DNA from 3 places in the Streptomyces sp. NPDC015171 genome. Region 1 is predicted to be linked to each of the others. Evidence: riboswitches for the same ligand, from Rfam matches in the RefSeq annotation. Region 1 holds a riboswitch; each other region holds the start of a gene.
The links. A riboswitch is a leader RNA that binds a small molecule or an ion and turns the genes downstream of it on or off. The one in region 1 is predicted to bind thiamine pyrophosphate.
Positions count from the first base shown of each region.

Region 2: it holds a riboswitch for thiamine pyrophosphate, as region 1 does, so the genes downstream of both, thiC (phosphomethylpyrimidine synthase ThiC) here and ACF073_RS25140 (thiamine ABC transporter substrate binding subunit) in region 1, are expected to answer to the same signal.
Region 3: it holds a riboswitch for thiamine pyrophosphate, as region 1 does, so the genes downstream of both, ACF073_RS22855 (purine-cytosine permease family protein) here and ACF073_RS25140 (thiamine ABC transporter substrate binding subunit) in region 1, are expected to answer to the same signal.

Region 1 covers NZ_JBIBUO010000009.1:240,568-243,836, forward strand. Annotated here, with positions in the region: gene ACF073_RS25130 (hypothetical protein) at 1-276, opposite strand, end outside; gene rlmN (23S rRNA (adenine(2503)-C(2))-methyltransferase RlmN) at 454-1,560, shown strand; TPP riboswitch at 1,584-1,691, shown strand; gene ACF073_RS25140 (thiamine ABC transporter substrate binding subunit) at 1,773-2,852, shown strand; gene ACF073_RS25145 (ABC transporter permease) at 2,900-3,269, shown strand, end outside.
Region 2 covers NZ_JBIBUO010000010.1:201,137-204,405, forward strand. Annotated here, with positions in the region: gene ACF073_RS26540 (hypothetical protein) at 1-120, shown strand, start outside; gene thiC (phosphomethylpyrimidine synthase ThiC) at 240-2,024, opposite strand; TPP riboswitch at 2,017-2,194, opposite strand; gene ACF073_RS26550 (YibE/F family protein) at 2,275-3,269, shown strand, end outside.
Region 3 covers NZ_JBIBUO010000008.1:199,865-203,133, forward strand. Annotated here, with positions in the region: gene ACF073_RS22845 (acyl-CoA dehydrogenase family protein) at 1-268, shown strand, start outside; partial or broken gene ACF073_RS22850 (hypothetical protein) at 441-1,541, shown strand; TPP riboswitch at 1,859-1,954, shown strand; gene ACF073_RS22855 (purine-cytosine permease family protein) at 1,944-3,269, shown strand, end outside.

The DNA.
Region 1 (3,269 bases):
CAGCTCTTGTCCCCGCAGCTCGTACTTGACGCAGAGCCGGGCCCGGATCACCGGCCGATCGCTGTCCCGGTCATGGAACTCGGTGATGACCCGGCCGCCCTCGATCCGGGAGACTCCGTACTGCCGGGCGTAGTCGACGTCCAGCTCGCGCTCCACGGCGAGACTCGCGAGGGCGTATTTCCCGGCCGCCTCAGGGTGCTTCCTGAACACGTCCGTGATCTCGGCGAAGAACGCGGTGTCCGACGTGGTGTCGTAGCCAGCAGAAGTCACGGCCATCTCCTCGGGCTGTCATGCGGCGGATGTTCCCTGTCTCCAGGCTGCTACGCGGCGCATCCCCGTGCCAGCCGGGCCGAGCGGGCTCGGACGGGCCAGGGCGGCCTCCGGGTGTCGCCGGTCACCCCAGCGGCCGACGGCCCCGGGTCACCCAAGTGGATCTGCGACACTGGTAGCGCCATGCCTAAGCCCGGAGAACTCACATTCGTCGCCCCGCGCGGAGCCAAGAAGCCGCCGCGGCATCTCGCCGATCTCACGCCCGCCGAGCGCAAGGACGCTGTGGCCGAGACCGGTGAGAAGCCGTTCCGTGCCAAGCAGCTCGCGCAGCACTACTTCGCGCGGTACACGCACGACCCGGAGCAGTGGACCGACATCCCCGCCGGTTCGCGCGCCAAGCTCCGGGAAGCGCTGTTCCCCGAGCTGATGACCGTCGTCCGGCATCTGTCCACCGACCAGGGCACCACGCGCAAGACGCTGTGGCGGCTGTTCGACGGGACGCTGGTCGAGTCGGTGCTGATGCGGTACCCGGACCGGGTCACCATGTGCATCAGCTCGCAGGCCGGATGCGGCATGAACTGCCCGTTCTGCGCCACCGGCCAGGCGGGCCTGGACCGCAACCTGTCCACCGCCGAGATCGTCCACCAGATCGTGGACGGGATGCGGGCGCTCCGGGACGGGGAGGTGCCCGGCGGCCCGGCGCGGCTGTCCAACATCGTGTTCATGGGCATGGGCGAGCCGCTCGCCAACTACAAGCGGGTCGTCGGTGCCATCCGCGCGCTCACCGACCCGGCCCCCGACGGCCTCGGGCTCTCGCAGCGCGGGATCACCGTGTCGACCGTCGGGCTGGTGCCGGCCATCCACCGGTTCGCCGACGAGGGCTTCAAGTGCCGGCTCGCGATCTCCCTGCACGCCCCCGACGACGAGCTGCGCGACACCCTCGTCCCCGTCAACACGCGCTGGAAGGTGCGTGAGGTGCTGGACGCCGGGTTCGAGTACGCGGAGAAGAGCGGGCGCCGGCTGTCCATCGAGTACGCCCTGATCCGGGACATCAACGACCAGGCCTGGCGCGGCGACCGGCTCGGCCGGCTGCTCAAGGGCAGGCCCGTGCACGTCAACCTGATCCCGCTGAACCCGACGCCGGGTTCGAAGTGGACCGCGTCGCGGCCCGAGGACGAGAAGGCGTTCGTCGAGGCCATCGCCGCGCACGGGGTGCCCGTCACCGTACGGGACACCCGTGGGCAGGAGATCGACGGAGCCTGCGGTCAGCTCGCGGCCACCGAGCGGTAACCTGGCCGGGTCCACACAACTTCATATTCCGACAGGGGAGCGCCACAGCGCTGAGAGTGCGGCAACCGGGCCGCAGACCCTCTGAACCTCGCCCAGGTCATTCTGGGTAGGAAGTTCGGTCATCACTCAAGCTGTTGCGCCCTGCCCGGCTCCGCCCCGCGGAGCCGGGCAGGGCCGCGTCTCTTCCTGGCCAACCCCCAGGAGGACATCCAGTGCACAACAAGACCCTCACGGCCGCGGCGGTCGGGCTCGGCCTGATCGCGCTGCCCGCCCTGACCGGGTGCGGCTCGGGCGGCACGGCGTCGTCCGACTCCAAGACCGTGACGCTGGTCAGCCACAACTCGTGGGCCGTCTCGAAGAACGTGCTCAAGGACTTCGAGAAGCGCTCCGGGTACCGGGTCAGGGTCCTCGAGGACGGCGACGCCGGGCAGGCCGTCAACAAGGCGATCCTGACCAAGGACCACCCGCAGGGCGACGTCTTCTTCGGCGTCGACAACACCCTGCTGTCCCGGGCCCTCGACAACGGCCTCTTCCAGCCGTACACGGCCAAGGGCCTCGACACGGTCGGCGCCGCCTACCAGCTCGACAAGGCCGAGCACCGGGTCACGCCCGTCGACTACGGCGACATCTGCGTCAACTACGACAAGGCCTACTTCAGCGAGCACAAGCTGGCCCCGCCGCGGTCCTTCGCCGACCTGGCCGATCCCGCGTACAAGAACCTCCTCGTCACCGAGAACGCGGCCACCTCCTCGCCGGGGCTCGGCTTACTGCTCGGCAGCGCCGCGAGCTACGGCGACAAGGGCTGGCCGGAGTACTGGAAGAAGCTCAAGGCCAACGGCGTCAAGGTCGTCGACGGCTGGGAGCAGGCCTACTCCCAGGAGTTCTCCGGCTCCTCCGGGGGCAGGAAGGCGGGCGGCGACCGGCCGCTCGTGGTGTCGTACGCCTCCTCGCCGCCCGCTGAGGTGATCTACGCCAAGAAGCGGCCGAGCACCGCCCCGACGGGTGTGGTGAGCGGCACCTGCTTCCGGCAGACCGAGTTCGCCGGGGTGCTGAGCAACGCCGGCAACCCCGAGGGCGCCAAGGCGTTCGTCGACTTCCTGGTCTCCAAGGAGTTCCAGGAGGACATGCCGCTGAACATGTACGTCTACCCGGTGGTGGGGGGCGCGAAGGTGCCCGCCGAGTTCACCGCGTACGGGCCGGCCGCCGAGCACCCCGAGACCATGGCGCCCGGCAAGATCGCCGCCAACCGCGACCAGTGGGTCAAGACGTGGACGTCGCTCGTACTGAAGTGACGGGCCGTGAGCGGGACCGGCGCGGGAACGCGGCCCGGCTCGGGCTGATGGCCCTGCCGGTCGCGTTCTTCGCGCTGTTCTTCGCCTGGCCGGTGGCCGCGATCGTCGTCCGCGGACTGAAGGCCGACGGCGTCTGGCGGTTCGGGCGGATCGCGGACGTCCTCGCGCAGCCGGACATCCGGCACGTGCTGTGGTTCACCACCTGGCAGGCGCTCGCCTCCACCGCGCTCACCCTGCTGCTCGCGCTGCCCGCCGCCTATGTCTTCGCCCGCCTCGACTTCCCGGGCAAGCAGGTGCTGCGGGCCGTCGTCACGGTTCCCTTCGTGCTGCCGACCGTGGTGGCCGGCAGCGCCTTCCTGGCGCTGGTCGGACACCACGGCCTCCTGGACGAGCTGTGGGGGGTACGGCTCGACACCA
Region 2 (3,269 bases), on a different contig from region 1:
GGCTACGACCGCCCCGGCTTCAGCAGCCCCGACGACGGCACCGCGTCCGGCCGCCCGCGCTACACCAGCCCCGACTACACCAGCCCGGACTTCGGCGGCCCGGAGCACCAGCCCGACTAGCGCGCCCGGCGAGCCGAGCGGCCGGGCGGTGTGGTGATGCCACCACCCCGGCCGGCCGCGAGCCCGCGCGCCGCGTCCGCCGGCTCACCGGCCGGCGCGGCGCGTCCACCGCACGTGGTTCAGTCGGCGATCGGCAGATACACCCGGTTGCCGGCCTCCGCGAACTCCTTCGACTTCTGGGCCATGCCCTCCTCGACCTCGGCCCGGCTGCCGCCGTGCTCCCTCCGGATGTCCTGCGAGATCTTCATGCTGCAGAACTTCGGACCGCACATGGAGCAGAAGTGGGCCGTCTTGGCGGGCTCCGCCGGCAGGGTCTCGTCGTGGAACTCCCGTGCCGTCACCGGGTCCAGGGCGAGGTTGAACTGGTCCTCCCACCGGAACTCGAAGCGGGCGTCGGACAGCGCGTCGTCCCACTCCTGCGCACCCGGGTGCCCCTTGGCGAGGTCCGCCGCGTGCGCGGCGATCTTGTAGGTGATCACGCCGGTCTTGACGTCGTCCCGGTTGGGCAGGCCCAGGTGCTCCTTGGGCGTGACGTAGCAGAGCATCGCCGTGCCCCACCAGGCGATCATCGCGGCGCCGATACCGGAGGTGATGTGGTCGTAGGCCGGCGCGATGTCCGTGGTCAGCGGGCCGAGCGTATAGAACGGGGCTTCATCGCAGATCTCCTGCTGAAGGTCGATGTTCTCCTTGATCTTGTGCATCGGGACATGGCCCGGGCCCTCGATCATGGTCTGTACGTTGAAACGCTTGGCGATCGTGTTGAGTTCCCCGAGCGTGCGCAGCTCCGCGAACTGCGCCTCGTCGTTGGCGTCCGCGATCGACCCCGGCCTGAGACCGTCGCCCAGCGAGTACGTGACGTCGTAGGCGGCGAGGATCTCGCACAGCTCTTCGAAGTTCTCGTACAGGAACGATTCCTTGTGGTGCGCCAGGCACCATGCGGCCATGATCGAGCCGCCGCGCGAGACGATGCCGGTCTTGCGGTTGGCGGTGAGCGGGACGTACGGCAGCCGGACGCCCGCGTGGACGGTCATGTAGTCCACGCCCTGCTCGGCCTGCTCGATGACGGTGTCCTTGTAGATCTCCCAGGTCAGTTCCTCGGCCTTGCCGTCGACCTTCTCCAGCGCCTGGTAGAGCGGCACCGTACCGATGGGGACGGGGGAGTTGCGCAGCACCCACTCGCGGGTGGTGTGGATGTTGCGGCCGGTGGACAGGTCCATGACCGTGTCGGCGCCCCAGCGGGTCGCCCAGGTCATCTTCTCGACCTCTTCCTCGATGGAGGACGTCACCGCGGAGTTGCCGATGTTGGCGTTCACCTTCACCAGGAACCGCTTGCCGATGATCATCGGTTCGATCTCCGGGTGGTTCACATTGGCCGGCAGCACGGCCCGGCCCGCCGCGATCTCCTCCCGCACCACCTCGGCCGGAACGTTCTCCCGGACGGCCACGAACTCCATCTCGGGCGTGATCTCGCCCCGGCGGGCGTACGCGAGCTGGGTCACCGCCTGCCCGCCCCGGCCCCGCCGCGGCTGACGCGGGCGGCCGGGGAAGACCGCGTCCAGGTTCCGCAGGCCGCCGCGCGGCGAGGTGTGCTTGATCCCGTCGTCCTCGGGGCGGACCGGACGGCCCGCGTACTCCTCCGTGTCGCCGCGGGCGACGATCCAGTTCTCCCGCAGCGGCAGCAGGCCCCTGCGGACGTCCGTCTCGACGAGAGGGTCGGTGTACGGGCCCGAGGTGTCGTACAGCGTGACCGACTGCCCGTTGGTGAGATGCACCTGACGGACCGGCACCCGCAGGTCGGGGCGCGAGCCCTCGACATACGCCTTGTGCCAGCCGATGGACTTCCCGGCCTCCTGGGACTTCTCGTCCTGGACGGAGGCAGGCGTGCGTGCGTCCTTGTTGGTCATGAGACCTACTCCCTACGCCGGCATTACCCGGTAACAGGTTCAGCGGTCGACGCAGCGGCTTCCGTCTGGCGAGGTTTCCTGTGGAACATCGTTCGTTCCACGTGAAACATCGCGTCTACGGAGGTCAGCGCCCTCTCAGCCCGGTGCTCCGAGCTCCCGCGTGTGCAAAGGTGCCTCCACGCTAGCGTCATGTGTGGCGCGGTGAACAGTGGGCCCCCGCCGTTCTTGCGATGATCTGGCGGTGACCAGGATGGAGCAGTATCCCCAGCAGCCACCCGAGCCACTCCGCCGAGACGGCTCGGGACAGGGCGGCGCACACGGCCACGGAGCCCCGGCGGGCGGCCGTGACACCGGTCCTGGGCACGGGCACGGCCACAGTCACAGTCACAGCCACGGTCCCGCGGCTCCTGTCTCCAAGCACCTGCGCAAGGTCATCGCCGCGGTACTGGTCCCCTTCACCGCCGCGGTCCTGGTCGGCCTCGTGGTGCTCTGGCCCGGGGAGGCCCCGTCCCACAAGCGCACCGGCGTCGGCTTCGACCGGCAGACCCAGCAGGCAACGGTCACCCAAGTCGTCGAGGTCAGCTGCAAGTCGGTCAACGCCTCCGGCGGCACCCCGACCGGCGACACCTCCACCGCCGAGGGCACCTCGGCCCAGCAACAGGCCGACGGAGACTGCAAGAAGGCGACCGTCCGGGTCGACACCGGCAAGGACAAGGGCCGTACGTTCACGGAGATCGTGCAGCCGGACCAGTCGCGCCAGCTGCACCAGGGCGAGAAGGTCGTGGTCGCCTACGAACCCTCGGCCCCGAAGGAACTGCAGTACGCGGTGACCGATGTGAACCGGAAGTTCCCCATGGCTCTGCTCGCGGGGATCTTCGCGGTGGCCGTCGTCGTGGTGGGGCGGCTGCGCGGTGTCATGGCGCTGGTCGCGCTGGCCGTGAGCTTCCTGGTGCTGACGCTGTTCATCCTGCCCGCGATCCTCCAGGGATCGAACCCGCTGCTGGTGGCCGTGGTCGGGGCGAGCGCCATCATGCTGATCGCCCTGTACATGTGCCACGGCCTGTCGGCCCGGACCTCGGTGGCGGTGCTCGGCACGCTGATCTCCCTCGTGCTGATCGGGGTACTCGGCTCGCTGTTCATCGGCTGGGCCGCGCTGACCGGCAACACGGACGACAGCACCGGTCTGATCCATGGGCTGTATCCGTCGATCGACATGAGCGGTCTGCTGCTGGCCGGCGTCATCAT
Region 3 (3,269 bases), on a different contig from region 1:
CGCCGCCGAGGGCCGGGAACTGACGGTCGGTGAGCGGGCCCGGGTCCGTATGGACACCGCCGTCGCCGCGATCCGCAGCCGCGAGGCGGTGGACCGCCTCGTCTCCGTGTCGGGTGCGAGCGCCTTCGCCCTGGCCAACCCCCTCCAGCGGATCTGGCGCGACCTGGGCACCGCGTCCCGCCACGGCGTCGTCAACCCCGACCTCGGCCGGGAGATCTACGGCCGCAGCCTGCTGGGCATCACCGAGCAGCCCACCTTCCTCGTCTGAGCCGACGGACGCGAACGGGGCGGAGACGGCGGACGGGTCACCCCGAGGCGAGCGCCGGGCACATGACGTCCCGTCAGTGATCGCTGCGGTCACCCCCCGATCCTGTCGCGAGCCTTGACAGGGGCGGCGGCACGGATCAGCCGTTGGCAACGTTGTCAGACAACGTTTCCAGCAGTCCTTCGACCGCGTCGACCTCGTGTGGGAACAGGCCTACGCGGCACGGTTCGTGGTGCAGGTCTCCTCCGACGACTCCACCTGGACCGATGCGAAGACCGTCGACAACACCGCCGTACCCCTGCCTTGCGACAACGGCGACGCCAGTCTCCATGTCGCGGAGTTCACCGCACGGACCAGCCGGTACCTGCGGATCAGCTGCGGCCTGCGCAACACGAGCTGGGGCAACTCGCTGTGGTCCCTGTCCGTGATCGACAGCCGGAACCCGGGCACGGACCTCGCACGGCACCGCACGGCCACCGCCTCGACCGAGGACCACGACCACCCGGCCGCCCACGCCACCGACGGCGGCCCCGGCACCCGCTGGTCCCCGCAGTACGAGGACCACCTGTCCCACCCGGCCTGGCACAGCACGGTCTGGCAGACGTGCGACTACGACTTCGACGTCAACGGCACCTACTACGGCGCCCGCAGCGCCTGCGAGCCCCTGCATGTCCAGGCGGACCCGCTGAAGTGGCAGGTCCTCGCGGTCAACCACACCGCCACCGCGATGAAGGGCGTCACGGTCACGGCCCGCGCCCACGACCTCGCGGGCCGCCCCCTGGGCACCCCGAGGTCCGCGAGGCTCGACATCGCCCCGTCCTCCACCGCACCGGCGTTCACCGCCGGACGGCCGGACGACGTGCCCGCCCTGCACCTGCTGCGGCGCACCCTCGAAGACAGCGGGGGCCGGGTGCTGTCCCGCAACACCTACTGGCGTCACCGCACTCCGGAGGACATGAGAGCGCTCAACACGGTGCGGCAGGTCAAGCTGTCGGTCTCGGTCACGAGCCTCTCCCGCACGGGCCCCCGTCACCAGCTGACCGCCACCGTCCGCAACCGCGGCCCCGCCGTCGCCGCCATGGTCCGTCTCTCGCTGCTGGACGGCCGGGGCGAGGGCCGCGTCCTGCCGACCCTGTACAGCGACAACTACCTGTGGCTCCTCCTCGGCGAGTCGCGCACGGTCACTCTGTCCTGGCCCGCCGAGGCCCTGCGCTCGGGCCGCCCGGCCCTGCGGGCGCAGGCCTACAACAGCGCACCGGCGAGGGCGCGTTCCTGACTTCGTCCCCCCCATCCGCCGTCCTCGGCGAGTCGCCGGATGCCCACCCTCGCGGCGGGCCGGGTCGAGGTCGAACCTCGTCTCCGAGAGTGAAGGCCCGTCCGCCGGTCCCGGGGCCCGTCCCCTCTGTCCCGGGCCCCGTCCCGCCGGTCCGAAGCTGCCGAGCGCGGTGCGCACCGCCGGGACGCGGGGTGGAGCCGGCCCGGCTCTCGGAGGGGCCGCCGCGCTCGCCGTGTCGGGATCGCGGTCACCCGGTCCGCGCGGCCCCCCTCACCCCGGCCGGAACCGGCCACCGATCCGGGCTATTCTGGCCGGCGTACCTGGACACGGGGTGCCCCCGCACGGGGGCTGAGATCACACCCGTTGAACCTGAACCAGTTAGGACTGGCGGAGGGATGTCGTATGTCGTTGCCGTACGCCCATGAAGAGACGGCCGTCGCCGAGGTGCGACGCGTCTTCGACGGCCGGATGCCGGCGGCCCCCGGCGATCTGCGGGTGGAGACGCGCGGGATCACACCGGTGCCCGAGGACGCCCGCTACGGCGGTCCCCGGCGCCTCTTCACCGTGTGGTTCGCCCCGAACCTGACGATGACCGGCGTGTTCAGCGGCACCGTCGGGGCGGCCCTCGGTCTGGACTTCGCCACCGCCTTGCTGGCCGTGGTGCTCGGCACCGTGGTCGGTGCGGTGCCCACGGCTTATCTGGGGACCTGGGGAAGCCAGACCGGAGCGGGCCAGCTGCCGCTGGCGAGGCTGGCCTTCGGCCGGGCCGTGGCCCTGCCGGGCGCTCTGCAGTGGCTGTCGTCCATCGCCTGGGACGCGCTGATCGGCCTGTTCGGCGGGGACGCGCTGGCCCAGCTGTGCGGCTGGCCCTTCTGGCTGGGTGTCCTGGTGATGCTGGCGGCCCAGGGGGTGCTGGGCGTGATCGGGTACGAGGCGATCCACCGGTTGCAGACGGTGATGACCTTCGCGCTCGCCGTCGCGTTCGTCGCGTTGGCGGTGAAGCTCGCGCACGGCACCCAGCCCACGACGGCCACGACCGTGCACGGCGCCGATCGGGCCGGCGCGTTCGTGCTGACCTGCGCCATCGCTCTGAGTCTCGCTCTCTCGTGGGCCCCCTACGCGAGCGACTTCAGCCGCTACCTGCCACGAACGGCATCCCGGACGCGCATGTTCTGGTGCACCCTGCTCGGTGTCGGCGTGTCCTTCGTCGCGGTACAGGCGCTCGGCCTGTGGGGGGCCGCGCAGTTCACCGACCAGAGCGCCCGTGGTGTGGACCGGCTGCTCGGCGGCGGTGCGCTCGGCGCGTTCGGGCTCCTCGCGGTCGCTCTCGCGGCGCTGTGCAGCAACGCCATGAACGACTACAGCGGGTCGCTGGCGCTGCAGACCGTCGGCGTGCGGGTGCCGCGGCCGGTCGCCGCCGCGCTCGCCGCGCTGCTCGGGTTTCCGCTGGTGCTGTGGATGCACGCCGCCGACACGACGGCCCGCTTCCAGAACGTGCTGCTGTTCGTCGGCTACTGGATCCCCGCGTTCGTCGCGATCGTGATCGTCGACTGGGCGGCCCGGAAGAGGGCGCGCGGCGGCCGGCCGATCGACCTGCGGGCGGAGGAGGCGGAGCCGCAGCCGTGGTGGCCGGCTCTCACCGCCTTCGTCGTCGGGTTCGCCGCCGCGGCGCCGTTCATGAGCACCAGCCTGTACGTGGGTCCGGTCGCCCGGGCCCTGCACGGCGCC